DNA from 2 places in the Pseudoalteromonas sp. NZS11_1 genome. Region 1 is predicted to be linked to the other one. Evidence: predicted binding sites of a transcription regulator. Region 1 holds the regulator's gene; the other holds the start of a gene.
What was found. Region 1 encodes sigma-54, which starts transcription at its own class of promoters, with help from an activator protein. Its sites were predicted from a motif close to GTTGGCACGNNNNTNGNNT; they were not measured.
Positions count from the first base shown of each region.

Region 2: fliE (flagellar hook-basal body complex protein FliE) is a predicted target of sigma-54. The motif match lies at 6,434-6,452, and genes of this name have one in related genera.

Region 1 is NZ_JADYXK010000001.1:268,801-284,975, reverse strand. Features, by position in the region: gene lptA (lipopolysaccharide transport periplasmic protein LptA) at 1-415, shown strand, start outside; gene lptB (LPS export ABC transporter ATP-binding protein) at 412-1,137, shown strand; gene I6F44_RS01175 (RNA polymerase factor sigma-54) at 1,207-2,706, shown strand; gene hpf (ribosome hibernation promoting factor) at 2,732-3,019, shown strand; gene ptsN (PTS IIA-like nitrogen regulatory protein PtsN) at 3,024-3,476, shown strand; gene rapZ (RNase adapter RapZ) at 3,495-4,340, shown strand; gene I6F44_RS01155 (HPr family phosphocarrier protein) at 4,383-4,655, shown strand; gene mgtE (magnesium transporter) at 4,786-6,144, shown strand; gene I6F44_RS01145 (protein disulfide oxidoreductase) at 6,201-6,752, shown strand; gene I6F44_RS01140 (YgiQ family radical SAM protein) at 7,210-9,387, opposite strand; gene I6F44_RS01135 (bifunctional diguanylate cyclase/phosphodiesterase) at 9,518-11,707, opposite strand; gene I6F44_RS01130 (SRPBCC family protein) at 11,819-12,400, shown strand; gene I6F44_RS01125 (TIGR03899 family protein) at 12,369-13,256, shown strand; gene I6F44_RS01120 (TIGR04219 family outer membrane beta-barrel protein) at 13,290-14,060, opposite strand; gene I6F44_RS01115 (DUF2333 family protein) at 14,064-15,050, opposite strand; gene I6F44_RS01110 (copper chaperone PCu(A)C) at 15,059-15,568, opposite strand; gene I6F44_RS01105 (hypothetical protein) at 15,648-15,974, opposite strand; gene I6F44_RS01100 (PspC domain-containing protein) at 16,146-16,175, opposite strand, start outside.
Region 2 is NZ_JADYXK010000021.1:33,127-49,301, reverse strand. Features, by position in the region: gene fliD (flagellar filament capping protein FliD) at 1-30, shown strand, start outside; gene I6F44_RS14485 (hypothetical protein) at 126-440, opposite strand; gene fliS (flagellar export chaperone FliS) at 449-850, opposite strand; gene I6F44_RS14475 (sigma-54 dependent transcriptional regulator) at 1,246-2,682, shown strand; gene I6F44_RS14470 (DNA-3-methyladenine glycosylase I) at 3,034-3,627, opposite strand; gene I6F44_RS14465 (sensor histidine kinase) at 3,760-4,872, shown strand; gene I6F44_RS14460 (sigma-54-dependent transcriptional regulator) at 4,869-6,335, shown strand; gene fliE (flagellar hook-basal body complex protein FliE) at 6,492-6,824, shown strand; gene fliF (flagellar basal-body MS-ring/collar protein FliF) at 6,845-8,560, shown strand; gene fliG (flagellar motor switch protein FliG) at 8,553-9,593, shown strand; gene fliH (flagellar assembly protein FliH) at 9,597-10,403, shown strand; gene fliI (flagellar protein export ATPase FliI) at 10,422-11,756, shown strand; gene fliJ (flagellar export protein FliJ) at 11,756-12,202, shown strand; gene I6F44_RS14425 (flagellar hook-length control protein FliK) at 12,292-14,424, shown strand; gene fliL (flagellar basal body-associated protein FliL) at 14,482-15,009, shown strand; gene fliM (flagellar motor switch protein FliM) at 15,019-16,110, shown strand; gene fliN (flagellar motor switch protein FliN) at 16,131-16,175, shown strand, end outside.

The sequences.
Region 1 (16,175 bases):
ATTAAAAGCTAATGTCGGGATTTTTGAGAAAAACGTTGAGATTATTCACGGTAATCGCCGTATCACAGCCGACCGCTTAGAAGTACATAAACGCGATGAACTTGGCGATAATAAACAATTATTAATTGCTACAGGTAGCCCTGCGCACTTTGAAGAAAAGCAATCAGATGGCACGACTATGAGCGCCAGTGCTGACGAAGTACGTTATGATGTATCTAAGCGTTTTTTAACGCTTGTTGGTAATGCACAAGTATCGCAAGCGGGACAAAAAATAAATGCTAAAAGCATTACCTACGATATAGAGCAGCAGCTAATCAGTGCCGAAAAAGATGAAAACTCAACTGACCGCGTTCACACAATTTTAGTGCCAATCGAGACTAAAAAAAGTAAAAAAAGCGACAAAGGTCAACCATGAGTACATTAAAAGCAGAGCTATTAGCAAAGAGCTATAAAGGCCGTGAAGTTGTAAAAAACGTCGGCCTTGAAGTCAAAGCTGGCAGTATTGTTGGCTTACTTGGCCCTAACGGCGCAGGTAAAACCACCACGTTTTATATGATAGTAGGACTTGTACCTAGCGACAAAGGTAAAATATCGATAGACGATAACGATATTACTCTTTTACCTATGCATAGTCGTGCTAGATTAGGCATTGGCTACTTACCGCAAGAGTCTTCAATATTCAGAAAGCTGACTGTTTATCAAAACTTAATGGCCATTTTAGAAACGCGCAAAGAGTTAAATAAACAAGCTAGAGAAGACACTCTCGATAAATTATTAGATGAATTTAGCATACAACACATTCGTGATAGCCAAGGTATGGCATTGTCAGGTGGCGAACGTCGTCGTGTTGAAATAGCACGTGCGCTGGCAGCAGATCCTAAATTTATATTACTGGATGAACCATTTGCAGGTGTTGACCCGATTTCGGTATTAGACATAAAGAAAATAATAGAACATCTTAAAAATCGTGGGATTGGTGTATTAATTACCGATCATAACGTAAGAGAAACCCTTGATGTTTGTGAAAAAGCCTACATTGTTTCTCATGGGGAGCTGATTGCATCAGGTACTCCAGAACACGTATTAAATGATAAAACAGTACGCGATGTTTACTTAGGCGAGCAATTTAGGCTGTAACATTTACGCCATGTCTTTAAGCATCTGCTAGTATTAATTATAACAACATAAAAGGATTGTTAGAGATACATGAGGCAATCACTACAGCTGCGCATGGGCCAGCAACTTACAATGACTCCACAGCTGCAACAAGCTATTCGTTTGTTGCAACTCAGTACATTGGATCTCCAGCAAGAAATACAAGAAGCTCTCGACAGCAACCCGCTATTAGAGGTTGAAGAAGCAGACTATTCAGAAGACGCTGCAGGTAAAAACGAGCAAAAAGCAGATACAGATGACATAACTGTTAGCGCATCTGCCGATGATGTTCCAAGCGAATACGAACAAGATAGTGGTGAAGCACTTGCAAAAGACACGCTAAGTGACGACATGGCTATGGATGTTAGTTGGGATGAGTACATGAGTGCCGCCCCAGCAGCATCATCGGGTCCGATGCCTGAAGACGAATCAATATACCAAGGCGCCTCTACTGAAACGCTCCATGAGTATTTAATGTGGCAGTTACAACTAACGCCATTTAGCCCTACAGACGAAGCTATTGCTATTGCTATTGTAGAAGCCGTCGATGATTCAGGTATTTTAACACTAAGCTGCGAAGAGATTTTAGAAAGCTTTAATCAAGAAAACGAAGATGATAACGAAGTCGAACTTGATGAAATTGAAGCTGTATTAAAACGCATCCAACTGTTTGATCCTGTTGGTATTGCTGCACGTAGTTTACAAGAGTGTTTATGTATTCAGCTTAACCAGTTTGATAAAGAAACACCTTACATTAATGAAACAAAAATGATTTTAACCGAGCATATTGATTTATTAGCTGCTCGTGACTATCGTACATTAATGAAGAAAACCAAGCTCAAAGAAGAAGAGCTTAAAGAAGTAATGACATTAATACATACTCTTAGCCCTAAACCTGCAGATACTATTGTAAGAGAAGAATCTGAGTATGTTATTCCAGACGTGTCAGTTAAAAAAATTAAAGGCCGCTGGGTTGTTGAATTAAACCCAGATAGCATGCCTAAAATTCGTGTTAATAGCCAATACGCTGCAATGTCTCGCACTGTAAAATCCAGTGGTGACAGCCAGTTTATTCGCTCGCATTTACAAGAAGCTAAATGGTTTATTAAAAGCTTAGAAAGTAGAAACGACACGCTATTAAAAGTAACAAATTGTATTGTTAAACAACAACAAGGCTTTTTTGAACACGGTCCTGAAGCCATGAAACCAATGGTTTTAAATGATGTTGCTGAAATGGTAGAAATGCACGAATCAACAATTTCGCGCGTAACAACCCAAAAGTATATGCATACACCCCGTGGTATATTTGAGCTTAAATACTTTTTCTCAAGCCATGTAAGCACCGAAAACGGTGGTGAATGTTCATCTACAGCAATCCGTGCGCTTATCCGAAAATTAATCGCAGCAGAAAACTCAGCAAAACCATTGAGTGATAGCAAAATAGCGGATATATTGGCTGAGCAAGGAATTAAAGTAGCGAGACGTACAATCGCAAAATACCGCGAATCTCTGGCTATTCCACCGTCAAATCAACGTAAAAGTTTGATTTAAGACGCAAAAAAAGAGGGTAATGCTTATGCAACTAAACTTAACTGGTCGTCACGTAGAATTAACCGATTCACTAAGAGACTATATTAATACCAAATTTGCGAAGCTAGAAAGACACTCTGATCATATTAATAATGTTCATGTCATTCTCGATGTAGAAAGATTAAATCAAAAAGCAGAAGCCACCATACACGTAAGCGGTGCTGAGTTATTTGCCTCTACAGAACATCAAGATATGTATGCCGCCATTGACTCGTTGATCGACAAGCTCGATCGACAAGTAATTAAACACAAAGAGAAGCTTGCTCGACACTAATATGATGAAATTAAGCTCACTTATATGCCAGGACTGCAGCAAAGCTGCGGTCCTTTTTAATAGCAAAAAAAGAATTTTAGAGTTCATTAGCGAACTTGCTCACGACAAACTTCCGTATTTACCGCAACAAGATATTCTTAATGCTTTAATGAGCAGAGAAAAATTGGGTAGTACAGGTATAGGGCGTGGCATTGCCATTCCTCATGGAAGAATGAGCGGTGCAGAAGAGCCTTTGGCTTTAGTACTCGTTAGCGAAACTCCAATAAATTTTGATGCAATCGATAATCGCCCTGTTGATATTTTCGTCGCACTCATCGTACCAGATGGCGATAACCAGCAGCACTTAAAGACTCTAGCAACCATTGCTGATAAACTAAACAATAAAGATTTTTGTAAACAGTTACGCAGTGCAAAATCAGATACTGAGCTTTACCAAGTTATTGTCAATCAATCATAGTTTTATAAAGGGTGTTAAATGGAGTTAATTATCATAAGCGGCCGTTCTGGTTCTGGAAAGTCGGTTGCTTTACGCGTTGTAGAAGATTTAGGTTATTATTGCGTAGATAATATTCCAGTTAACTTGCTTCCTTCATTAGTTCGCAGTGTGTCTGATAGCTATGATAAAATTGCTGTTAGCATTGATGTGCGGAACATCCCTAAACAACAAGATGAATTTAACGATATTCTTGAATACTTGCCTGGCTTTGCAAAACCTACGTTATTTTATTTAGATAGCGACGATCAAACATTGATCAAACGTTTTTCTGAAACTCGTAGATTACACCCACTATCAATTGACTCGTTGCCTCTTGATTTAGCCATCAAAAAAGAAAAAGAATTACTTGATGTATTAATCACCCGCGCCGACTTTATGATAGATACAACTGATTTAAGCGTTCATCAACTTGCTGAATCTATTCGTGAAAAGATTTTAGGTAAAAAAGATAAGCAACTGATTGTCACGTTTGAATCGTTTGGTTTTAAATACGGTATACCAAAAGAAGCAGATTACGTATTTGATGCACGCTTTTTACCCAATCCACATTGGGAACCTGAATTAAAACCTTTAAATGGGTTAGATCAACCTGTTAAAGATTATTTGGCCAATCACAGCATAGTGCAAAAATTCACATGGCAAATTCAAACATTTGTACAAACATGGTTACCGCACTTAGAGCGAAATAACCGCAGTTATTTAACCATTGCCATTGGGTGTACAGGCGGACAACATCGCTCTGTATATTTAGCGCAAACTATCGGTGAAAGTTTTGCAATGACACATCCCAATGTGAAAATTCGCCATCGCGAACAAGAAAAATAATATAGCTGAATAATCACCTGTTCAGCTTAGGTAGAGTAAGTTATGCATTGTGAAGACACTTTTTTAATAAAAAACAAATTAGGATTGCACGCTAGAGCAGCCACCGTGCTTGCCCAATTGGCAGTGCAGTTTGATGCGACAATTACATTATTTCAAGATGACAAAGAAGCTGCAGGCGATAGCGTACTTGCATTAATGTTACTTGAAAGTAGCCAAGGCAAAGAAGTAAAAGTTGTATGTAAAGGCCCCGATTCTGAGCAAGCTTTACATGCTGTTGGAGAATTAATAGCACAACGTTTTAATGAACAAGAATAAACAGTTATAAAAATAATGCTCGCATTACTAATGCCCCAACTAAAACAGATATATAAAATAAATACGGTTAGTGACGCCAGTTAACTCACCTCTCCCCATAAAGTAATATAAAAATTTATAAAGGACGCCAATGCCTGAAGCTTTTGAACAAGATTACCCACTACAGCAACTAAAACAGGTGACTAAGTCACTCAATAGTGGTCAATTTGTTCAAGTTAGGCGCATGCTCGCAAAAACAGCTCCTTGTGATACCGCATTATTATTAGAATCATCACCGCATAAAATTCGCCGACTCCTTTGGCAGTTGGTTGATCCTGATGTGCAAGGTGATGTTCTTGAAGAACTATCAGAAGATGTTCGTTTAGGCATTATTGCCCAAATGGAACCTAAGCACATTGCAGCCGCAACCGAAGATATGGGCCACGATGACTTAGGTGAAGTATTACGTAGTCTGCCAGACACCGTTTATAAAGACGTTGTTAGCGCGATGGACATTCAAGACCGTGAACGTGCAACACAAGCACTTTCGTATCAAGAGCGTTCTGCTGGCGCGCTAATGAACACCGATACGGTGACCATTCGCCCTGACGTTACGCTTGATGTTGTACTTAGGTATATTAGGCTACGTGGCGAGTTACCAGAAGGTACCGATGACTTGTACGTTGTTGATAAGCATAACTGCTTTATAGGCGCTTTATCGCTGAGTACATTATTAACTAACCCGCCAGAAAAGATTGTTCGCGATTTAATGGATGAAGATTGTGAATCCATTCCAATCTCAATGGATGAAAGTGAAGTCGCGCAATTATTTGAACGTCATAATTGGATATCGGCCCCCGTAGTCGATGATAACGATCAGCTCCTTGGCCGTGTCACTATCGATGACATCGTTGACGTAATCCGCGAAGATGCTGAGCATAGTTTATTGGGCTTAGCCGGCCTTGATGATGAAGAAGATACCTTTGCACCAGTACTAAAAAGCTCTAAAAAACGCTCAGTTTGGTTAGGTGTCAACTTACTAACTGCACTTGCAGCTGCTTTTGTAGCTAGCTTTTTTGAAGGCACTTTAGATGTTTTACCTATTTTAGCTGTACTTAACGGTATTGTCCCTTCTATGGGCGGTGTTGCAGGTAGCCAATCATTAACGCTTGTTATTCGTGGTATTGCGGTAGGTCATATAAATCAAACAAACCAACGTTTCTTGATGATGAAAGAGCTTGCTATTGGCGCGTTAAACGGTGTTTTGTGGTCGTTGTTAATAGCAGGTGTTATTGCCCTATGGCAGTGGGACTTTATGCTTGGTGGCGTACTCGCCTTCGCTATGTTTATGAACTTAGTGGTGGCAGGTGTTGCTGGTGCGAGTATCCCTATTATTCTTAAAAGAATGAATATAGACCCAGCACTTGCAGGGAGTGTGGTGCTAACCACGGTGACAGATATTGTGGGTATATTCGCCTTTTTAGGTACTGCTACTTGGTTGCTGGTTTAAATTAGAAACTTTTGCAAATAACTAAAGTAAAAAACACTTAGGGTAAAGCTGCAACTATGACAACGGGTACCAAAAATAAAAAAGACACACCTAAAAAAACGCCAAAACAAAAAGGCCTATCAATATTAAAAAGTGTGTTGATATATGGTTTCATATTTTTCGTAATTTATAACGCTGTCAATTGGTGGCGACAACCTGTTATGCCAGCAAATCCTCAATTACAATTAATAGATTATAAAGGGCAAAACATTGATTTGTCAGCAATGAGCCAAGATAAACCAACACTTGTCTATTTTTGGGGAACTTGGTGCCCTATTTGTAGTATTACCTCCCCTGCCATAAACGAACTCGCAAACGAGAATAACTACCCTGTCGTGAGTATCGCAATAAAATCAGGCTCGGATCAAAAACTACATGAGTATCTAAATGATCATGGCTACAGTTTTACCACTGTCAACGATCAACACGGTGAGATATTTGCCGATTGGCAAGGGCAAGTCACGCCATCTTATATAATCTTAAAAGATAATAAAATGACGCAAGGGCTAACAGGCATTCAGCCGTTATGGTCACTAAAATTACGTTTGTGGTTATCATCAACGTTTTAAGAAAAAACTAACTGCAAGTATATAGGCACTAAATACGTGCTATCTCAAGAGGGGTTTCTAAAAGCTCGCTCTTTATCACCTACAATAATATAGATAATAAAGAGCAAGGTTTACTTAATTTACGCATGAAAAGGGTTTAAAAACCCTTAGCGTAATTAAACTAATCTACTAGGGCGTGTTGATCTTTGTGGATTGAAATTTGTTCAATCTAGGGGCGATTAAATCGCGGCGCGAGGTTTGTAACCTAGTGGGCTAAGTAAAAACCGAGCAACAAAGAGTTAATCGTCCCTAGAAAGAACCCAAAGGGCAGCGCATGTTTGGTATTTATGCTGCGTTATCGCCTATTCATGGGGAATAACCACACTACATAGGCTCCGCCTTGCCTAAAAACCAAACATACTGCTGCAAATTCACCCACCAAAGATCAACACGCCCTAGTTATTAATAGATTGAATCACTAACGTGTACTTTGACGATTACCGCCTACTTTTGGTTTAGTGTTTGCCTTTTTAAATTGGCTAAAACCGGTATGTCGCGTTAGTGCAGGACGTCCGCCTTTACTGCCACCTTTACCTGCTTTTTCATCACGCCCTTCTTCAGGCACTAAACAGTTAGGCCCTTTACCAATTAAATTAGCTTTACCCATTTTACGCAGTGCTTCACGTATCATCGGCCAACCTGCTGCATCATGGTAGCGTAAAATAGCTTTATGTAATCTACGTTGGCGAGCACCTTTAGGTACTGGAACAACTTCTGTATTGTTTTTTATATTACGTAAAGAGTTCATTTCTGTGTGGTAAATAGTCGTCGCATTAGCCATCGGTGACGGGTAAAAATTTTGTACCTGATCAAGCTTAAAGTCGTTTGATTTAAGCCATAAAGCCATGTTTACCATGTCTTCATCTTTTGTCCCTGGGTGAGCAGATATAAAGTAAGGAATTAAATACTGCTTTTTACCGGCTTCTTTAGAGTACTTATCAAATAATTCTTTAAATTGATCGTACGCACCCATACCTGGTTTCATCATTTTTGATAATGGACCATCTTCTGTATGCTCTGGCGCTATTTTTAAGTAGCCACCTACATGATGCGTTACTAATTCTTTAACGTAACGCGGGTCGCGTACAGCTAAGTCGTAACGAACACCAGAAGCAATCAATACCTTTTTGATACCCTTAACTTCACGTGCTTTTTTATATAAGTCTATTGTTGGCGTATGATCTGTATCCATATGCTTACAAATTTCAGGATACACACATGATAAACGTCTACAGGTACTTTCTGCCTTTTTGCTAGTACAACGCAGTTTATACATATTTGCCGTTGGGCCACCTAAGTCAGAGATAACACCAGTAAAACCGGGTACCTTATCTCTAATCTGTTCAATTTCTTCAATAATTGATTCTTGCGAACGGCTTTGAATAATACGCCCTTCATGCTCCGTAATTGAGCAAAACGAACAACCTCCAAAACAGCCGCGCATAATATTAACTGACGTTTTTATCATGTCGTAAGCAGGAATTTTAGAGTCGCCGTAACTTGGGTGAGGAATACGCTGGTACGGTAAACCAAACACAGCATCCATCTCATGTGTTTCTAATGGGTATGCTGGCGGGTTTACCCAAATAGAACGATCGCCATGTCGCTGAAACAGTGCTCTTGCACAACCAGGATTTGTTTCTTGATGTAGAATACGCGAAGCGTGGGCGTATAAAGGTTTGTTAACACTTACTTGCTCATAAGCAGGTAACTTAACGTAAGTTTTTTCCCATGGCTTAGGTCGCGCAGGCTGAACCATAATTGGTTTTGCAGCTTCTGCCTTTAAGTCTATACCCGCTTGTTTAAATTCAGATTTACTACAGCCAACATCATCAGCGCCGTATGGATTTGGAATAGGGTCGATTTTACCAATTTTATCTATAGCGGTGGAGTCACTTCCACGCCAACCTGGTAAAGGTTCTTTTCTGATAACAGCCGTGCCGCGAATATCTTGAATAGTATCCATTGTTTCGCCTGCGGCAATACGGTGTGCAACTTCAACTAACGGACGCTCTGCGTTACCGTAAATTAAAATATCAGCTTTTGCATCAAACAAAATACTACGACGTACTTTTTCTTGCCAGTAATCATAATGAGCTATACGACGAAGACTCGCTTCAATACCGCCAATAACAATTGGGATACCTTTGTATGCTTCACGGCATTTTTGCGAGTAAATCATTACGGCGCGATCTGGACGTTTACCACCTACGTTATCTGGCGTGTAAGCATCATCGTGGCGCATACGCTTTTCAGCTGTATAGCGATTGATCATCGAATCCATGTTGCCAGCTGTTACACCAAAAAATAAATTCGGTCTGCCTAGTTCCATAAATGCATCTTTAGAGTCCCATGCTGGCTGGGCAATAATACCCACTCTAAAGCCTTGCGCTTCAAGTACACGGCCAATTACCGCCATACCAAAACTAGGATGATCGACGTACGCGTCACCACTAATTATTATTATGTCGCAGCTATCCCAGCCAAGTGCATCCATTTCTTCACGTGTAGTTGGTAAAAATGGCGCGGTGCCATAACATTCAGCCCAGTATTTAGGGTATGAAAATAAGGCGCGCTTAGCTTTGAGTGTGCTCATAATTGTGGCCGTAGAATAACAAAAGGCGCGAATTATACCCTACTAAATTGTTTATATATACAAAGTAGTCAAAGCATATCGCGCCTTAAATTCTAAATCGTTCATTAGCTTAAATAATAAGTTAATCTTTTTAGCGTTTATTTATAAATTCTATTAATTCATTTTCAGGCATGGGTTTAGCATACATAAAACCTTGTACTTCATCGCATCCTAAATCTTTTAAGAACTGGGCTTGCTCTTGTGTTTCGACCCCTTCAGCAATTGTTTTTAAGCCCAATTTAGCACCAAGAGATATAACTAAGGCAGCAATAGCGCCAGTGTCGTCATTTGGTAAATCTTTAATAAATGCACGATCTATTTTCAACCGATCCAAAGGTAAACTTTGAATGTAACTCAGCGACGAAAAACCAGTACCAAAGTCATCAATAGCAACTTCCATTCCGAGTTCTTTTAGCTCGCTTAGCGTACTAATAACCGTTTCCAGCTCATCCATTACTACGCTCTCGGTGATTTCTAATTCTATGTTTTTTGGCTTAACACCATATTTTAACAATGTATTTTTAACAGTTTGCGCATAACCTTTTACTTTAAACTGTGGGACAGACACATTAACTGCAATACAAATTTCTGTGCCCATATTTTCTAGGCGCTTTTGCTGTTGGCAAGCTTGTTCTAATACCCACTGCCCTATATCAACAATTAAGCCCGCATCCTCTGCAAGTGGCACAAACACAGCCGGCGATATATACACGCCATCACTTGCCGGCCAGCGTAATAATGCCTCACATCCAATTAGCGATAAGTCATCTAGTGCAAGTTGAGGTTGGTACCATACCTCTAATTTATTTCGAGCAAAGTCATGACGTAACTGCCTAATAATCCCTATCCGCCAAGCCATCTTATCTTGCATATCAATATTGTAATAAACGCCTTCTTTATGCTTTGCTTTTTTAGCTTGGTCAAGTGCAATATAAGCAACTTTCAGTGTATCAATACCGCTACTTTGAAAGTCTTGTTGTTGGCATAAGCCCACTCTAAAATCGATAGGGAGTAAATGTTCTTCTGCGTAAAATGAAATACCTAATTGCTCATTCAACTTTTTCAAGTCAAATTCGTCTTGGCGAATAATAAAACCAAAAACATCAGCGCCAATACGTGATAGTAATTTAGCTGTTGGGTAATTTTCTCTTAACCTTTGCACAATGCCAATTAATACTTTATTGCCGACCTCTTGCCCTAAGCCGTTATTAATATCTGCAAAATTAACTACATCAAGTAATACAAATACATGATCGTTCACGTGTGGCTTTTGATAACTCACCACACGCTCAATAAAGTTAGTACGATTTGAAATACCAGTAAGCACATCTTTATAAGCAGCATCTCTTAACTTTACAAATAACCTTATGTTATCAAGTGCTACACTTACATTAGTTAAGAAAATTTCAGCAAATTGTAGCTGTGCTTGTAAGGGAATGTGGTCGCACTCTATATATAAAGCCGCTTTTCGATGCTTACTTTTTAATATAAATGTTGAACTTGAGTCTATGTGTTGGTGCTTTGACAAACCAAAACACGACTCAACTTGTTCAAATACTTTGCTATCAACATTAATTAATTTTTTACCAAAATAGCTTTCGTAATGCCCGCAACCACCTAAGACCTGAATAAAATCATCGCCATCTAACTTACTGCAAACAAGCCCTCTAGGTGAACATTTTAAAATAATACTCATGTGCTTGATGATTTCTTTGCATAATTGCTTAACATCAGTAAGTCCTAAAATAGACTTTGATGCTGAAACAATCGTGTTCATTGCATCACTTTGATATTCAAGCTGACATACCTGCTCGTATGAGCGAATAGCGGTTATAAGCGAAGTTACTAACTTAGAACGAGTCAGCTCTGTTTTCGTTTTATAGTCATTTATGTCGTATTCTCGTATTACTTTTTCTTCTGGTGTAATACCTGCTTGCCCTGTTCTTAAAATAATTCTTACATGTTGATTATTTAATTCGTCACGCACCCTTTTTACAACCTGCAAACCGGCATCGTCAGTTTCCATAACAACGTCTAAAAAAATAACCGAAATATTTTTATTTTTAGCTAGCACTTCTATTGCTTCTGCACCCGAATAAGCATCGTGAAATCGCAAGCCAGCCCCTAAAAACTCAACTCCAGACAAAGCTAATTTTGTTACAGAATGAATCTCAGGTTCGTCATCAACAATTAAAATATCCCAAAACTTAGTCTGCTCAACAACAGCATCGTCTTCAAAATCTTGTTCAAAAAATAAAAAATCGTTTTGATCTGACGACATTCGCTCTCCTAAGTAGCAATCAATAAATTATTTTTGGTTTATAATCTAATTCATACTATAGTCGATTAATAAAAAGTTGTTGTATTTCAACTTGAAAAACTAATAAAAGGTGTGCTTATTAAACCATTAAAAATATTAATCAAATGCGTACTGTTATTACTATTAGTATTGGCACTGGTAGGGCTAATACTGCCTCAAAGTTATAGTGTAAATAAAACAATCGAAATTAATGCCAATCTTAAAGTAATAAAGCCGCTTATCACCGACTTTAGCCAATGGCAAAAATGGTCTCCATGGGAAAAAGTAGACCCCAGCATACGTTTTACTTTGGGCGAACCCAGTTCTGGCCTAGGGGCTCATCAGTCTTGGAAAGGAAAATGGGGGTATGGTGAAATGATCATAACTTCGGTAAGCCAAAATAAAGTCAGCTTCAACATACTTTTAAATGCTGAACATATTATTAGAGGTACATTTAACCTTAGCGAGCAAAACGGTATAGTTACGTTAATATGTAATATTAAAGGTCAAACAACTGCTCCTTTAATATCTGGTTACACTGCAATTTTAAGCGAGTACGTACTCAGTAATACAGTTTCACTGGGGTTAAATAACCTTCAAACTGTTGCACAGCTTAGTGATCCACAAAGGATAATGCACAGTCATGACAGTCAAAACAGCACAGGCGAGAATTAATCTTGCCAACATCATCGAATCCTTACTTGGTTATCCTATAACAAAAGTAGGTAGTAACGGTGTACTACCTACTAACGAGCAAAGTTACGATATTAAGGGCCAAATTAAGCCGCTTTATCATATTAACAGTGAAAACTCTGTTTTAGCTCGCGCTCAAAAACGCCAAGATTTATTACTTATTAAACAACAACAAAATATAGAATCAATTTTAGCAATGGCTATGGGGTTTTGCCCTGATGTAGCAAGTAGTAAACAGCCCGATGTTGATTGGGTAGAGCATTTTATAGCTCTGTGTGAAGATACTTCTAATGAATCAATGCAAATTTTATGGGCAAAAATTTTAACAGGAGAAACACTCAATCCTGGTACGTTTTCAATTAAAAGCCTACAAACTTTAAAGCATATGACACAGCGAGAAGCAGACTCTTTGCAAAAATGTGTGTCGCTCTCAGGCTATAACGAAAAAGACGACAGCCACTTTATATTACTCGGCTTTTACAAAAAACCGTCCTTGTTTGATTTGCTACGAAAAGGCAATAAAGTATCTCTAAATTTAGGAAAAACAGGTATTAGCTTTCCTGATATTTTAACGCTCATGGATCTTAATTTACTGTATAGAAAAGAAATTGAATCTGCAGTGCTTAAAGCGGGGCAAGAGCTTACCCTTTCATTTTTATCGCAAAAAGTAACGTTAAAAGCAAAGAGTAGTGATTTGGTATTAAGCTATTACAAATTTACTCAAACAGGTGATGAGCTATCTAAACTCATTAATTTCCCTGTCAATAAGGTCTATAAGCAGTTGATTAATAATGCGCTAGAGGGTGAGTTTGATTTAGCGTGGCACGCAATAAAATAATATGCCACGCTTTGTTTAATTAGAAAATACTAATTAAAAATGAACCTGAATACCCGCAAATGGGCCAGATGCATCAATATCAGTAGTAATATCATCTACATCATCAAGTTCTAATATCATAGAGCGGTAACCGGCTTTAACAGCAACATCTACTGCCAAGTTATCAATAAGTTCCCACGCCACGCCTACTTGGTAATCTTGTACTTTGCTGTCGTCAATAGCCAAAAAGCTACCTTCAAAAAATACACTTAAGCCAGTAAAAGGTAAGCCTGCTTCAGCACGGCCATACGCAAGAGGAACAAAACCAGAGAAGTCTACAGTTTCAGTTTGAGAAATATCTTCTTCTTGATCATCATACGCTACTGTAATTTCACCATCGAACTGCTTAGCGTTTAAACCCAAGTCAATTGAGATTAAATCGTTATCAAAAATCTCATAATAAAAAATATAATCGGTATGTGATAAATCACTAACCGTATTTACTTTTCTACCTTTAGCAAAGTTACTTCCATTAAAGCTAAACGTATCATCAATAACCGCATAACCATTGAGTTCAAGTTCTGTATACTTTAATTTAATATTTGGAACTAGTGGCACTGGGTGCTCAAGCGCCGCGTAGTAACTTACAAAAGTCTCATCTTCAAAATCAAAATCTTGAGATGCATTATTTTTGTAAGAAAATTGGCCATCGTTATCTGACTTCCATCCATCAACACCTACGTATAAACCTAGTAAAGTGTCAGCTTGCGCTGCTGGTGCTAAACATGCCATTGAAAGGGCTGCTGCTAAACAATACTTTTTCATTTTTTATCCTTGAGCTAGTAGTTCGCTAAGTTCGATTAAAGCCGCATTGGCTCTAGAAATATAATTTGCCATAACTAAAGAGTGGTTAGCAACATAGCCAAAACCATTCCCGTTTAAAATAAGTGGGCTCCATACTGTTTCTTGAGTTGCCTCAAGTTCACGTATGATTTGTTGAACGCTTACACGTGCATTTTTCTTTTCAAGTACATCATTAAAGTCATACTCTATCGCTTGTAAAAAGTGTAGTAACGCCCAAGTAGCACCGCGCGACTCGTAAAACACGTCGTCAATTTCTAACCACGGCGTTCTTACTTGTTGCTGCAGTGGAGCAAGGGTTGCTTGTTTATTAGATGAATTACCTGCTAAATCGGTATTCACTTTTTCTTGGCCTACACTGGCGCTTAAACGCTGGCTTAAACTACCTAAACGTTTTTCAGCTTCTTTAAGCCAACTACGTAAGTTATCTGCTCGTGCATAAAATTGACTATCACGCTCATGCTCGTTAGCAATTTGTCCACGATATACCATTAAGTAGTCAATACCTTTTTGGTACTCACCTTCAGCACTTGGCCATGCCCATGCTTCAGAGCTTATATTAAACTGTGGCTGCGCCTTTTTAAGTGCTTCATGTTCCGTAGACTGTGATTGCGAACGGCTAAAATCTTTTCGCATAGAAAGCGATAAATCACGCACCATTTCTAGCGCGCCATATTCCCACGCCGGCATATCATCCATAATAATACTTGGTGGTATTACATCATTTGATAAGTAGCCACCGGGTTTATCTAGTAAGGTATTTGCTACTGTAATTAATGTAGAAGTAGTTACGTAACCCGTAACTATTTTTTCATTACGAAGCTGCGCTTGCTCTTTGGCGTTTGCAACAACATCAAAACGTGAAGGCTCAGTGCTCCAATAAACAGCAATTGCGTAAAATATGATAAGCAGTAAAACAACTATTCCTGCTATTTTTCCTTTGTGTTGCGACATGTGTACTCCTAATGGTGAGCGTGTTGAGTAGATGGTTTTGACTGCGTAGCTTGCGCTTCAAGCGACACGACTTGAGCATTAGTGAACAAGCGATTACCGTCACTAAAATATAGCGTGAGTTTGCGTTCTTGCCCTACTTTTAATGGCTCTTGTGGTTCAAATACCATTAAATGATAACCGCCAGGTTGAAAACTGACACTTTCGTGCGCTTTAATTTCAACTGATTCAACTTGTTGCATTTTCATCATGCCGTCTACATGTGAATGCTCGTGTATTTCAACACGCCCTAAGCCATCAATAGTTGCCTTAGTTAAAGTTGCTGCGGCTCCACTGTGATTTATTAGCGTTAAATAACCTACAGTTGAAGTACTGCCAGGTAAAAACTCTCTAACTTGCGCGTTAGTTATTTCGAGCACAGCCACATCAGAACCATGATCGTGCCCTGAGTGCGCCGCCAACGATGACGAAAAAAAACTAAATATTAATGCAGAAGCCATCGAAAAACATAGTTTCGTCATCATTCTTATCCTTATGAGAACTTTAAATTACAGGCTAAATTTAACATAGTTAACCTATAATAGTCAGTCAAATTAAGGATTAAGAGGCTACTTTTTTGTTATCGGCAACAAGCCAGCACAACACTGCAACAAATAGTAACGGCCATGCAATCATTATAGATCCGAATAAAAGCGCTAAAACAGTCCCTGCTAATGCCACTACACCCGCACCAACTAATCCCATAGTAATTAAAGCCACTACAGCAACTACAGCAACAATTGCGGCCAAAGCACCTACAAGCTCGAGCCCAGCCCAGCTAATATCAGCAATCCATAACGGCAACTGCCAAGAATCAATCTGCACAAACGTTATTAAATCAGTAAACAGTAATAAATAGATAATTACACATACTGCCAAAGCTTTCATAGTAATTCTCCTTATACCAACCGGCTTATATATGAGGTCTCTTTAACGATAAGAAAATTGCGCTATAACTAGGCAAAAATTTTTATATCTAGTTGTTCTACATAAAATTTTCAACAACGTTATAAAGTAATTTAATTTGTTAAATTGTTCAAATATTTATGCCTGTTGGTATTAATACTCTTTATTTTCAAGGCAGCAATG
Region 2 (16,175 bases), on a different contig from region 1:
ATGCCTGGGGTTGTACGAGATAACTCTTAATATATAAATAGCATATAGTTTTAATAGCTAAACCAAAAACATAAAAAAACCGTTATTTATAACGGTTTTTTTATGTTTACTGCTTGAGGTGAATTTTATTTGGCTGCTCTATATGCCTTAATTGCCTTGCCAGATTTTTTTTGTTTAATAATGGCTTTAGATGACTCGTTTTTAGCGCTATTTGCTTTAACTAAAATAGTATTTATACGAAGCTGAATTAATTCTAATTGCTCTGCGCTTGGGCCTTCACTGTTTTCGCACCATTGTTTTAGTTTAGTGTTTAAAGTATCTAAAAAAGGCGGAGCTTCATCTGCATTATTATCATTTACTAATACTTCAATGTTACTAAGCAGTGTTTGTATTTGCTCTGCATGGCTTGTTAGTTGCTGCGAAGATGTTGGCGAGTCCATAATTTAAATTAAACCGCAGGGCTGCGTTGATCTAGCGGAATGTTATTCCAACCTTCTTTAATTTCTTTAACAATACTTGATACTTCAGTAATTGCTTCAATATCGTTGTGTAAGTTAGCTTGAGTTAAACGGCGTTGGCAGTAATCGTAAAGTGCCAATAAATTGTTAGAAATACTAGGGTCTTGCTCTACTTCTAAATTAAGTGCATCTTGCAGAGCACCAAGCAATAAAATGCAAGCTGAAATGTTCTCACCTTTTTTAGCTATTTCTTTGCGCTCAATAAACCCTTTTGTAGCTGCTAAACGGCCGATAATATTACTAAATATAAGGTTTATTTGTTCGTAAGGAGTCATTTCGGCAATACTACTAGCACGAACTTGACCGTATTTTTTTACTGAGATGTGAGCCATGGAAAATCCTAAAATTTAAAACAATAAAATTATGTGAAAGCTAATACAAAGCAATATTAATGCCAAGCATTTTCACTTATTTATGTATCGGCATTTGTAACTTCAACTTAAATTTATAATTGAGTTTATTTACTAACAATAGCATTTTTATTGCCGAGTAAATTAATTTTTAGGGCTAAGTTATAGTTAGGTAATAGTTAAGTAATGGCTAAGTAATAACTAAGTTAAAACTATAACCCATACTTAATGATTAACTATTAAGTATGATTGACTTAACTAGCCCGTCTGTTTTTTGGCGTTTATGTCAAAAAACTGCCGCTATCGCTTGCATCCATGCTGAACTGGCTTACAATTTAACTAATTATACAAATTAGTGAAAGTACGGCTCGCTAAATATGATCTTGATTTTAGATAATAATAACAACCGCGCAATAGGATTAAATGCTTCACTTAGCTTTATTGGTGAAGCTTCTGAGCTATTAAGCGAAGAAAGCTTTGAGCAAGAGTGCAAAAAATATCAGCAACAAGAATGCATGATTATTTTAGGAGCGTTGCAATCACTTGACCACGAAAGCTTAATTAAACGCTATCCAACTCTACCGTTTTTATTAATTGGCGAAACGCTAAAACCACTATTAAGTATAGCTAATGTGGTGGGGCTTATTTGCGAGCCATTTAATCACGAAGTGACAACTCAGTTACTTCATGATTGCCAGCAGTATCAACGTATGCTGCCTAATGAACATAAGCATACTAAACCACATAAAACCTTTGACGGGCTAGTTGGTGAAACAGAGGCCGTAAAAGATGTTCGCTTTTTAATTGAACAAGTGGCAAAAACCGACGCTAATGTTTTAATTTTAGGTGAATCAGGTACTGGTAAAGAAGTGGTTGCCCGTAATGTACACCTGCTTTCAAAGCGTATTAATGGACCGTTTGTACCGGTTAACTGTGGTGCTATTCCGGCTGAACTGCTCGAAAGTGAACTATTTGGCCACGAAAAAGGCGCGTTTACTGGTGCTATATCGGCTCGTAAAGGGCGGTTTGAACTAGCTCAAGGTGGAACGCTATTTTTAGATGAAATAGGTGATATGCCACTGCAAATGCAAGTTAAGTTGCTGCGAGTATTGCAAGAACGCAGCTATGAACGTGTTGGCGGGACAAAGGCTATTCAGGCTGATGTACGCGTTATTGCAGCCACGCATCGTAACCTAGAAACAATGATTGAAGAGGGGAGTTTTAGGGAAGATTTATATTACCGCTTAAATGTATTTCCTATCGAAAACCCATCGCTTAGTGAACGTGCTGATGATATTCCGCTGCTTTTAAAAGAGTTAATGCGCCGTGTTAACGACCAAACAGGTTCTACCGCTAAGTTTACCGAGCGCGCAGTTGAGAGCTTAAAAGAACATGCTTGGCCTGGTAATATTCGTGAGCTTGCTAATTTGGTGGAGCGTATGGTTATTATGTTCCCTGAAAAAGTGGTTGATATTCCTGATTTACCTAACAAATATCGTTACATTGAAGTTGAAGCCTACGAGCCAGAATACCCTGAAGAGTTAATGGAAAAAGATGCCTTTAACGACATATTTAGCACCGGTTTTAGCGATTACGAAAGTGAGCCAGACGCTGAGTTTAACCAAACGGGTAGTGGGCTATTGCCAGATGATGGTATTGAACTTAAAGATTATTTAGCCGAACTTGAAATTAGCTTAATTACCCAAGCGTTAGAGCGCTATGATTACGTTGTAGCTCGCGCTGCAGAGATATTAGGGGTTCGCAGAACAACACTCGTGGAGAAAATGAAAAAGTATAATCTTTCACGAGATTAAGGTTTAAAAGCAGCTGTCAGTGCTTAGTTATAAATTGGCCAAACACAGTAGATAAATAACCCCTCGTTTTGTAGGTGCGGTTTTATACCGCACTTTACTTAAAAAATATTAGCAAGAGCGCGAAGTAAATTCGCACCTACACGGTTTTTACTTTTGTTGTTACGCTAGACTTGCACGCGTGAAAAACAAGACTTTTAATCACTTCTTTTAATCACTTAATTAAAACGTTATTTTACAAAGAGAAAAAACGAGGGTAAATGAGAAGCCATAGTCAACTTACGCTTTACTTATCTAGAGCGCAGCGTCTCTTAACCTCTTTGTGAACAAATTACTTTTATAGCTATAAATCACTTACCCACTAAAAGCCTCAATAATTTCTTCTTTTCTAAAACAATCATTACTGTGATCGTTAACCATACCGCAGGCCTGCATATGAGCGTAAACAGTGGTTGGCCCTAAAAACTTAAATCCCCGTTTTTTTAAGTCTTTAGCAAATGCGGTTGATGCCTTTGTAATTGCTGGGTAGTCCTCAGCGTTATTTAAATTACTTATAATCGGTTTATTACCGACAAACTGCCATTGGTAGTTACTAAAACTTCCAAATTCATTTTGTATTTCTATAAAGCGCTTTGCGTTGTTAACAGTTGCCGCAATTTTTAAGCGATTGCGCACAATACCTTCATTAAGCATTAGTCTCTCAACGTCATCTTGTGTGAATTGGGCTACTTTTTTTACATCAAAATTAGCAAATGCTTTTTTATAACCGCTGCGCTTTTTTAAAATTGTGTACCAGCTTAAGCCTGCTTGCGCTGATTCTAGAGTGATAAATTCAAACAGCTTTGTATCATCATAAAGGGGGACGCCCCATTCTTCATCATGGTAAATAACGTAGTCGGGTTTAGTGGTGTCGAGCCACGGGCAACGGCACTTTATTTGCTCACTCATTATTATTCCTTTTTGCGTGCGTCATTTTTATGTCGCTCAAATTATTGATGTAACTTAATGATAAGTATGTAAATAAATTTTGGTATAAATCGTGCATTTAGACATGTATCTACATCAATTCGAGATTTGATTATGGCCCTTGCTAGCGTGCTAAAACCACAGTTTTTTTCTGCAAATCAGTATAACCCATGTTTACTTCAAGAGGAGTACATTGGTGAATTAAGCGATCTGCGCAAGCAAGCAAGTTGGCTTTCACATTTGGTTGATACCATGCCAGCAGGCGTGGTTGTACTTGATGGCAAAGGCTTGATTGCAAAAGCGAATCAAATAGCGATTGATATGCTTGGCGAGCCACTTGAAGGCGAACGCTGGTTTAATGTTATTCAGCGCTCTTTTAGGCCACATCAAGACGATGGTCACGAAGTGTCTTTAAAAGATGGGCGCTTAATAAAACTTGATATTACCGCTTTAGCCCCAGAGCCTGGGCAACTTATTTTAATGACGGATTTAACCGAAACTCGCCGTTTACAAAAACGTGTTGCACATATGCAGCGATTAAGCGCGCTGGGTAAAATGGTTGCATCATTAGCGCATCAAGTACGTACGCCGCTCTCAGCCGCTATGCTGTACGCTGCTAATTTAGGATCAAAGCGCTTACCCGAAGCATCTCGCGATAACTTTCAAACAAAGTTAATGTCGCGTTTAAAAGATTTAGAAACTCAAGTAAACGACATGCTGTTATTTGCCAAAAGTGGCGATCAGCAAGTTGTTGAGCAAGTTTCAATGCAGCAGCTTTTAACAGAAGTTAAAGCAGGTGCTGATGCGATGGTCGCACTTAATGAAAGTGAGCTGGATGTAAGCTTACCAGAGCCAGATATACAAATAGTCGGTAATAAAACGGCATTGGCCAGTGCTATCCAAAATCTTGTGCACAATAGTATTCAAGTTATTGGCGGCGGTGCAAAAGTAAAAATTAGCGCACAAAGAGATTTAAAAGATTTAGATATGGTTCGTATTAGCGTGAGCGACAATGGCCCAGGTGTTGATTTAAGCCAAAGCGATAAAATTTTTGAACCATTTTTTACTACCAAAAGTCAGGGCACAGGTTTAGGGCTTGCTGTAGTGAGTTCGGTGGCTAGTGCGCACCAAGGCCGTGTTGATGTGACCAATAATACGCAGGGTGGTGCCTGCTTTAGCTTGTTACTGCCTATTAAGGCAAAATCTAAACTAGAGGGTTCATTATGAGTAACACTATTTTAGTTGTTGAAGATGACGCCGGTCTTCGTGAAGCCTTAATAGATACCCTTGAAATGTCGGGTATTGAATGTGTTGCAGCTAACAGTGCTGAGCAAGCAATGTTACTGCTTAAAAAAGATCAATTTTCGCTTGTTGTAAGCGACGTGCAAATGGGCGCAATGAGTGGACTTGATTTACTACGCAGTATTAAATTAAACCACCCTGATTTACCTGTATTGATGATGACGGCGTACGCCACAATTGACGATGCGGTAGAAGCCATGCGCCTAGGTGCAATTGACTACATGGCTAAACCATTTGCACCTGAAGTGCTGTTAAATATGGTGAGCCGTTATTTGCCTGAAAAAGCAAAAGAAACCGACGGACCTATTGTTGCCGACCCAACTAGTATTCAATTATTGGAGCTTGCAAGTAAAGTAGCACGCTCTGATGCAAGTGTAATGGTACTTGGCCCAAGTGGTTCAGGTAAGGAGGTACTTGCTCGTTATATTCATGATAAGTCGAGCCGATGTAATGAGCCATTTGTGGCGATTAACTGCGCGGCTATTCCTGAAAATATGCTCGAAGCCACGTTATTTGGTTACGAAAAAGGGGCTTTTACGGGCGCGATTCAAGCATGTCCGGGTAAGTTTGAGCAAGCACAAGGCGGTACTATTTTACTTGATGAAATTACTGAGATGGACTTAGGGCTACAAGCTAAACTTTTACGCGTACTGCAAGAGCGTGAAGTAGAGCGTTTAGGGGGTCGTAAAACAATCCAGCTCGATGTACGTATTTTGGCAACCAGTAATCGTGATTTAAAAGAAGCTGTGTCTGAAAATCAGTTTAGAGAAGATTTATATTACAGGCTTAATGTTTTTCCACTTATGTGGCGACCATTGAGCCAACGCCCTGGCGATATTATTGTATTGGCTAAGCATTTAATTGAGCGCCATATAAGTAAAAGCAAAGAGCCCATGGCATATTTAGATAAAGCTGCCGAGCAAAAGTTACTGGCTCACGCGTGGCCTGGTAATGTGCGCGAGCTTGATAACGTTATACAACGTGCGCTTATACTGCGAAGTGGCGATACAATAAACGAGCATGCTATTTTTATCGAAAACTTAGTATCTAATAACTTTGTTATGGAGCCATCATTGGCACCAGCGCAAACAGTATCGCCAACAGAATTAGCTCACGCAGATAAAGGCGTTGATAAAAGCACGCTAAGCTCTGCATATTATGATGAAAAATTGCATGCCGAGGATGAGCCCAAACAAGGTTTACTTGCGGCAGATACCGGTAGCTATAAAGATGAGCTTAAAGACAAAGAGCATCGCATTATTTTAGAAACCCTTGCACGTTGCCAAGGCAAGCGTAAAGACGTTGCCGAAACGTTGGGCATAAGCCCACGCACTTTACGTTATAAACTAGCGCAAATGCGCGATTTAGGTATTTCACTTCCTGCATAACCTCCTATAAACCCTGAGTTTGCGCTGCGAACTTAGGGTTGTCAAAACTCTGACTAACACAAACTAAAGTTAACCTATTGTATTTTAATGATTAATTATTTGGCATGCTTTGTGCTTTATTACTTATAAGAGTTCACTGCGTGTCAGAGATAAATTATGAAAATTCAAAACAGTGCTGTATTTCAAGAAATGCAATCAATGGCTTTAGAAGCCGGCCGTAATAATCAAATAAATAAATTGCCGACTCAAGTTCAACCTACTTCTACTTCCCAGTTTGGCGACATGCTAAGTGATGCACTAAATTCAGTGCATGGATTACAACAAGATGCCGCTCAAAAAGTAACAGCAGTTGAGATGGGTGATCGAAGTGTATCGCTTGCTGAGGCGATGATTGCTTCTCAAAAATCGTCAGTTGCTTTTGAGGCTACAGTACAGGTTCGTAATAAACTTGTTGAAGCTTATAAAGAAATCATGAACATGCCTGTTTAATTAGGTAGTGGAGAATTATTGTGGCGCAATCTAACCAATCTACAGACCTAGCACTTGCTGGTGGCGGTATTGACCAAAGTGGTGGTGATGATCAACAAGAACAAAAGTCAGGCTACTTAAGTGCTTTAAATGGTGTTGATGTATTGCGCCAAGTAACATTGGTTATAGCATTGGCTATTTGTTTAGCTATCGCAATTTTCATTATTATTTGGGCTCGTCAGCCAGATATGCGCCCGTTAGGTAAAATGCAAACTGAAGAGCTTATTCAAACGCTCGACTTTTTAGATGCGCAACAAATTGAATATCAACTAGATGGCAACGTTGTATCGGTTGATGAAAGCGAATACCAAAACATTAAATTGTTAATGACCCGCGAAGGGTTAGAGCAAGGGCCAGCGTCGGGCTCTGATATAATTATGCAAGATATGGGCTTTGGTGTAAGCCAACGTTTGGAGCGTGAGCGCCTAAAACATGGTCGTGAACAGCAATTAGCACGCACAATTGAAGAGCTTAACAACATTACTCGCGCCAAAGTATTGTTAGCCATTCCTAAAGAAAACGTATTTGCGCGTAGAGAGAAAAAACCATCAGCAACTGTTGTATTAACGCTTAAGCGTGGTCGCTCACTCGACCGTGAAGAAGTAGATTCTGTTGTTGATATGATTGCCTCGGCAGTACAGGGTTTAGAGCCTATGCGAGTTACTGTTACCGATCAAAATGGTCGATTACTAAATTCAGGTTCGCAAAGCTCATTAGCAGCACGCTCTCGTAAAGAATACGACTTAGAACGTAAGCGCGAACAAGAGTACCTTGAAAAAATAGACAGTATTTTAATACCGGTTGTTGGGCTTGCAAACTATACAGCTCAAGTTGATTTGAGTATGGACTTTAGCTCGATTGAGGAAACTCAAAAGCGTTATAACCCAGACCTACCAGCGGTTAGAAGCGAAACCACATTTGAAGAAAATAACATTGGCGGCCTAGCTGTTGGTATTCCAGGTGCGCTTACAAATCAGCCACCGTTAAACTCGAACATTCCTGAGGTTGCGGGGCAAGGTGGTGCAGGCACTGCTACTTCTCCAACACGCAGCCACAAAGAAGCTACACGTAATTATGAACTCGATACAACCATTTCGCACAAGCGCCAGCAAAGTGGTGTAATACGTAGAATAAGTGTGTCTGTTGCTGTTGACTACATTGCTAAAGTGGGAGAAAACGGTGAAACAACCATGACTCCACGCTCGGTAGAGGCATTGTCAAATATTCGTCGCTTACTACAAGGTGGTGTAGGTTTTGATATGCAACGTGGTGATGCACTTGAAGTCGTAACAGTGCCGTTTGTACGTGAAGAAACAAATTTAGCAATAGAAGTGCCACTGTGGGAACAAGACTGGTTTATGAAAATGGCCCGCCTTGTATTAGGCGCCTTAGTTATCATTGTATTGATAATGGCAGTAGTAAAACCAATGCTTAAACGCTTAATTTACCCAGACGATACACTAGAAGAATACGACGAAGATGCATTAAGTTCGGGCGTAGATATTGGCGACAACACGCTTGATATGCTAAATAAAGACTTTGATTCTGCTTCGGTTGGTTTCTCAAGTGATGGTACACTGCAGTTACCGGATTTACATGGTGACGAAGATTTACTTAAAGCAATTCGTGCCCTTGTAGCTAACGAACCAGAACTATCATCACAAGTAGTCAAAGCGTGGTTAACAGAAGATGACTGATCAAGAACAAAAACAACTCCCGCCAGCCTTTGATGTTGATAAGCTAGATGGGGTAGATAAAGCCGCTATATTACTTTTGAGTTTATCAGAAGAAGATGCCGCGCAAATCCTTAAACACTTAGAACCTAAACAGGTGCAAAAAGTGGGTATGGCGATGGCTGGGTTACAGGACTTATCACAAGCCAAGATTAGCGCTGTACACAACTTGTTTATAGAACAAATTCAAAGCTTTAGTACCATTGGTTTTCAGTCAGAAGACTTTATTAAAAAAGCGCTTACAGCAGCACTTGGTGAAGACAAAGCCGCTAGCCTTATTGACCAAATTGTTATGGGCTCAGGCGCTAAAGGCTTGGATTCATTAAAATGGATGGACTCTAAACAGGTCGCTAGTATTATTCGCAATGAGCATCCACAAATTCAAACTATTGTATTATCGTACTTAGAGCCAGAACAGTCAGCTGAAATTATTTCTCAGTTTCCTGAAAAAGTACGCTTAGATTTAACCATGCGGATTGCAAACCTTGAAGAAGTTCAGCCTGCAGCACTGCAAGAGCTAAACGAAATAATGGAAAAACAATTTGCCGGCCAAGCAGGTGCGCAAGCTGCTAAAATGGGTGGTTTGAAGGCTGCAGCAGATATTTTAAATTACCTTGATACTAACGTTGAAGGGCAGTTAATGGACTCTATTCGTGAGCATGATGAAGAGATGTCGCAGCAAATTCAAGACTTAATGTTTGTGTTTGAAAACTTAATGGATGTTGAAGACCGTGGTATTCAAGCAATCCTACGAGAAGTACAACAAGACGTACTAATGAAAGCAATTAAGGGTGCTGATGATGCACTTAAAGATAAAATACTAGGTAATATGTCTAAGCGTGCAGCCGAAATGCTTGCTGATGATTTAGAAGCAATGGCACCGGTACGTATAAGCGAAGTAGAAGCGGCGCAAAAAGAGATTTTATCGACAGCGCGTCGTTTATCTGACTCGGGTGAAATTCAGCTGGGCGGCGGCGGTGGCGAGGAGTTCCTGTAAACCATGAGCAAACTCAAAGGACGCACACTTCGAGCTGATGAAGCAGATGAGCTACTAAAAAACTGGGCAATACCGGATGTAGCACCAGATGAGAGCAGCTTTGGCAATCGCTCTACAGCTTATGGCACACCGCTTAGTGAGCTGTACAAAAAAGAATTAGCTGAAGAAATGCCAATTGATGAGCCGCAAGAACCAGAACTCCCTGCGCTTACCATGGTTGAGCTTGAACGCATTAGACAAGACGCGTACGAAGAAGGGCTTAAGCAAGGTCATGAGCAAGGCTACATAGACGGTTTTGAAAAAGGCGTTGGCGAAGGTAAAGAAGCAGGCTACAAAGAAGGCTTAGAGCAAGGTAAAACACAAGGCCTTGAAGATGTAAAACCATTAATTGAAGAGCAGTTAACAAGTTTAAAAACCATTTTAGAGGGGTTAACTGCACCGCTAGATAAAGTGGACGAACAAGCCGAGAAGCAATTAGTACAACTTGCTAGCATGTTGGCGGAAGCTGTTATTTATCAAGAAGTAAAAACATCGCCTGATGTAATTTTACATACGTTAAAGCAAAGTATTGATTCACTTAATGCGGAGCAAGAAAAAGTACGAATCCATTTAAACCCCGAAGACTTAGAACTCATAAAAGAGAGCTACGGCGAACAAACCATTATTGATAATAACTGGCAATTAATGGCAGAGCCCACTCTTGAGCGCGGTGGCTGTGAAGTTAAAACAGCGCAATCATCACTCGATATGACCCTTAAAACACGTGTCAAAGAAACGTTGGATAGTTTTTTGCATAATAGTGGTATCTAACTATTTTATTGGCGTGTTATGTCAACTCAACGTGCACCTTTAAGCGAACGCTTATCTCAATATCAACAACATATTAAAACCCCGGCGCCTGCTGTGGCAGGTATTTTAACGCGTGTTGTTGGCCTTACCCTTGAGGCAAGAGGTTTACGTGCACCCGTTGGTAGCCAATGTAAAATAGAAACTATGAACGGCTTTGTAGACGCCGAAATAGTCGGTTTTAACGATCAAACTTTGTACTTAATGCCTAACGACCACATCTCTGGTGTATTACCTGGTGCGCGTGTTATTCCTCAAGTTAATAATTTAGGTTTGCCTGTAGGGATGAGTTTATTAGGCCGCGTGGTGGATGGTTTAGGGCGACCGCTAGATGGCTTAGGTAAAATTAATGCTGAGCATCATTTAAAGTTTGCGCAAAATACTATAAACCCGCTTTCAAGAAGACCAATCACTAAGCCTATGGATGTAGGTGTGCGTGCTATTAACTCGGTTATCACAGTAGGGCAAGGCCAGCGTATGGGCTTATTTGCAGGCTCTGGTGTGGGTAAATCAGTACTTCTCGGTATGATGACCCGAGGTAGCGAAGCCGATGTAATTGTTGTTGGCTTAGTGGGGGAGCGTGGCCGCGAAGTAAAAGAATTTATTGAAGAAATACTCGGTGTAGAAGGGCGTAAACGTTCAGTTGTTGTCGCAGCGCCTGCTGATTCATCACCACTTATGCGTTTAAAAGGCTGTGAGAGCGCCGTAACTATTGCAGAGTATTTTAGAGATCAGGGTTTAAACGTATTATTGTTACTCGATTCGGTAACACGTTATGCAATGGCACAACGTGAAATTGCACTTGCTGTTGGCGAGCCGCCCGCTACAAAGGGTTATCCGCCTTCAGTGTTTGCTAAATTACCTGCGCTGGTGGAGCGTGCTGGTAATGGCGGTGAAGGGCAAGGTTCAATTACTGGCTTTTTTACGGTGTTGAGTGAAGGCGATGATATGCAAGATCCTATTGCTGATGCAGCGCGAGCTATATTAGATGGCCACATTGTACTATCGCGTGATTTAGCTGACAGTGGGCACTATCCCGCTATAGATATTGAAAAGTCGATTTCGCGTGTTATGCCTCAAGTTGTTTCTGAGCCGCATATGCAACAAGCCCGAGTGCTTAAACAAGTGTATTCAATGTATCAACAAAACAAAGACATGATTACTTTAGGCGCTTATCAAAAAGGGACCGATCAAATGCTCGACCAAGCTATAAATATGATGCCAAGAGTGAATGCATTTTTACAACAAGGTATGCGAGATGTCATTAGTTACGATGATGGTCTGCAAGGTCTTGCTCAGTTACTAGGACAAGCATAATGGCCAAAAACAAACTCGATTTATTGCTCAAAATTGAAAATGATAAAGAAGAAAATTTGCGCATGAGTTACTTACAAGCTAATCAAAACTTGCAATCGAATCAACAAAAGCTACAAGGTTTAAACAATTTTAGACTTGAATACTCTCAGCAGTTACACCTAAAAGGTAAGTCGGGTTTATCTAGTGCGGGGTTTGGTCAGTACCATGCTTTTATAGCTAAAATTGAAGAGGCAATTCGCCAACAAGCAAGTACCGTAAATACCGCTAAGCAAGTTGTTACTCAACGTAAAACTCTATGGCTTAAGCAGCAAATTAAAGCTAAAGCAGTTGCCAAACTAATCGAAAATCAAAAACTCAAAGCAAATGCGTTAATAGCTAAAAATGAGCAAAAAATGTTAGATGAATTTTCAGCTAATCAGTTTTTTCAACGTCGTAAAGCTTTGTAATTCAGGCACGTTAATTGCTTTGTTACTTAGTGGAATTCAACTTTTGGCGGTATGCGGTGGCATATTGCCGTAATGGTATTAGGTGATTTATGGCGATGAATAACATTTCGTTTTTAGTTTCTTCTGAAAAAGATTCACTGTTAGCTTTTAAAGACAATAGCTTAGCTAATGGCGGAGAAAATTTAGGCGATGAATTTTTAAGTCAGCTAAACGAAGCGCATAACTCTATGGAGCCTTTGCTTAAAGGCAATAAAAATCCCGATGCCGAAAACTCTATTGCCATACCTAAGCATAAACAGCCAGAAGAAAATGAAAATCTGAGCGTAAAGCTAGATGAAGTAACAACAGACGAAGTTACTTTTGTGTCTGTTGAGATGCTTGATCAAATTAATTCAGCACAAGCAATGAGCACTTCGGTCAATAAGCCGTCCGATGCAACTAACAGTTTAGAATCAGAAAATGCAGAGCTAGAAGCTACACAAGCAGAGAATACCAAAATAGAAAACACAGAAATAGAGAATACACAATTACAAAGCACACCAATAATTGCATCCACTAATACAAGTGATGAAGTATCGGCTGAAGAAGCGAATACAGCCAGTGTAGTGAAAAATCCAATTGCCACTAATGTAGACTCTAAAACGGCTAAATTAACTGATTCAAAAAGCGATAGCTTAAGCTCACTACCTTTAAATTCATTACCATTAAATGAAGGCAAGCATCGTAAAAGTGGTGTTGCTGAAGCTATTGAAGGGCCATTAAATTCTATAAATAAAAAGCCCGATGACAGCATTGGGCCCATAGTTGATGATGCTGAATTAGTTTCAATGGATTTAAAGGAGCAGTTAGCTCAAGGGAAACCCGTTGATAAAAACTTAAAAAATATAGTGTTGCCAACACCAGTACCTACGCCAGCAGCTGCATCTGTAGAGACACCTCCTTTAACTGAATCAGAAACGATACAAGTAAGTTCACAGACATCTGAGATTGAAAAAGGCGCAGCAATAGATACGTTAATTGCTAAAGATGCAAGCTTAATTAAAGCTAATAATGTTATTGCTAGTTTAACGCCTGAACAGCGCTCACAACTTAACGCGCAAGTTAAAGTATTAGAAAATACTGATTCAGCCAGTAACGCAACTAGTAACACTTCAAATCTTAAGCAAATGCTTGCGCAATTTATTACTGATAACGAAAAAACGCAGAGCACGAGCACGGTAACAAAACACTCTTTTAGCGCAGAAATCAATTCACTTAATACAACTGAAAAACAAAGCTTATTAACGCAATTAAACGCTTATATTAAAACAGAGCAACCTAGAGACGAGCAATTGGCAGTGCTTCAGCAAACTGTTAATGAATTAAAAGCCTCAATTGAAATAGGGCTTGTCGATACCGCTAAGACCGACTCAAAAACGTTTGTAGCGTCAGAGACTCCTAATACAGTATATAATCCACAAAAGTTAAGCTTAAAGACATCGACAAACGAAGGGGCTGATTTAAATAAAGTCGTAACAACCTCAACTAAGGGTGATGATTTATTAAAATCACTTGAAGAATTACAAAAAGATGGCCTTAAAAAAATAACTGCAGAACAAACCCCTGCACGCGTAGCACAAGTATTTACGCAAATTACAGCTGCTTTAAATACTCAGCAAGTGAGCACATTAAGCCAATACGACTCATTAAGTTACGAGCAGAGCTTACTTGATACCCAAATAATACAAACTCAACAATTACAAAGAACATCGCAAGTTAAGCAAATAAGTATTGATCCTGGTGTAATGCAAGCAATTAATATTGTTAAAAGTGATGCAGCTAAATTATTGCAAGAGCGCGTTAGCTCAATGTTAAGCATTAATAATAAAGAAGCAGAAATTCGCCTAGATCCTCCCGAAATGGGCAGTATGCAAATACGTATTCGTAGCGATGCAGAACAAGCACATATAAACTTTGTAGTACAAAACCAGCAAGCCAAAGAAGCACTTGAACAATCAATGCCGCGCTTACGTGAAATGTTAGCGCAACAAGGGTTAGAGCTTGGTGAAAGTACTATTTCTTATGGGCAATCAGGTGGCGAAACTGCTGAGCAAAGTGAGAGTGGACCCCAAGGTAATATGGCTAATAATAAGTCAGTTAATGATGAAAACGACGAGCAAGCAAATAACACTGCACAAAGTTCTCGACAACAAACTTCATCATCAATAGATTACTATGCCTAAGTGCTGCTATTATAATAACTAAAACAAGCAAGTACCTTTGCGATTAAAGGAATCATGATGGCTGAAGAAACAAGTTTAGAAATTGAAGAAACCGGTAAAAGTAAAAAGAAACTAATAATAATCATAGTAGCTGTACTACTTATTGTAGTTGGTGCTGCGGGTTACTTTTTTATGTCGGGTTCGGATGCGTCAGTTGAAACCTTAGATGAAGAAGCGGGAATCTCTGCAGAACTGTCAACCGGATTTGGTGATTCAGCTGAGATAGGCAGTGCTTTATATGTGTCAATGCCACGCCCATTTGTATTTAACGTGCCTGGCTCAAGTCGCGACAGGATTGTGCAAATTAAAGTACAGTTACTGGTACGTGGCGAAGTAAATGAAGAAACAGCTAAAAAACACATTCCATTAATAGAAGGTACGCTATTAAGTGTGTTTTCTACTACAACAGCCGATGAGTTAAGTACGAGTACGGGCAAAGAAACACTTCGTTTTTCTGCACTTGAAAAGGTACAGGAAGCTTTAATGGATGTTGAAGGCAGCAAAGTAATTGAGCGGGTATTGTTTACCGGCTTTGTAATGCAATAAGGGGTTAGCGTGAGCGATTTATTATCCCAAGACGAAATTGATGCGCTATTACATGGCGTTGATGACGTTGAAGAGGAAGATATACACGACGGTGAAGATGGCGGGGGAGGTACGCTTCAGTACGATTTTTCTTCGCAAGATCGGATCGTGCGTGGTCGTATGCCGACGCTGGAAATTGTTAATGAACGCTTTGCTCGTCATATGCGAATTAGCCTATTTAACATGATGCGCCGCACCGCAGAGGTGTCTATTAACGGCGTGCAAATGATTAAGTTTGGCGAGTATATTCATACTTTATTTGTTCCAACCAGCTTAAATATGGTGCGTTTTAGACCTTTAAAAGGCACTGGCCTGATTACCATGGAAGCACGACTTGTGTTTATTTTGGTAGATAACTTTTTTGGTGGTGACGGGCGTTATCATGCAAAAATAGAAGGCCGAGAATTTACCCCAACAGAGCGCCGAATTGTACAAATGCTCCTTAAAATAATCTTTGAAGATTATAAAGAAGCTTGGGCACCGGTTATGGATGTATCGTTTGAATATCTCGATTCTGAAGTAAACCCAGCTATGGCTAATATTGTAAGCCCAACTGAGGTTGTGGTTATTAGTTCTTTCCATATTGAGCTCGATGGCGGCGGTGGCGATTTTCATATTGCACTTCCGTATTCAATGCTTGAGCCAATTCGAGAGCTGTTAGATGCGGGTGTTCAGTCTGATACTGAAGATACTGATTTACGTTGGAGCAAAGCGCTTCGCGATGAAATAATGGATGTAGAGGTTGAAATATCAACTCAGTTACTTGAAGTTGATTTAACCTTAAAACAAATTATGGAACTCAAAGCCGGTGATATTATTCCGGTTGAAATGCCTGAGCATATAACCGTGTTTGTTGAAGAACTACCTACATTTAGAGCTAAAATGGGTCGCTCTCGCGATAATGTTGCGCTTCAAATTAGTGAAAAAATTAAACGACCTGATTCAGTTAAATCTGAGCTGCATGTATTTACCAAAGGCGGCAAGAAAATTGACTCAGATGCAGAATTAGCAGAACTAGAAGATGATTTACACCTCTCTGACGGTGTAGACTTAGACTGGTAATTGATTAAAAGGTTAAAAGTATGAGCGATGATCAAGACACAATGGATGAATGGGCTGCAGCATTA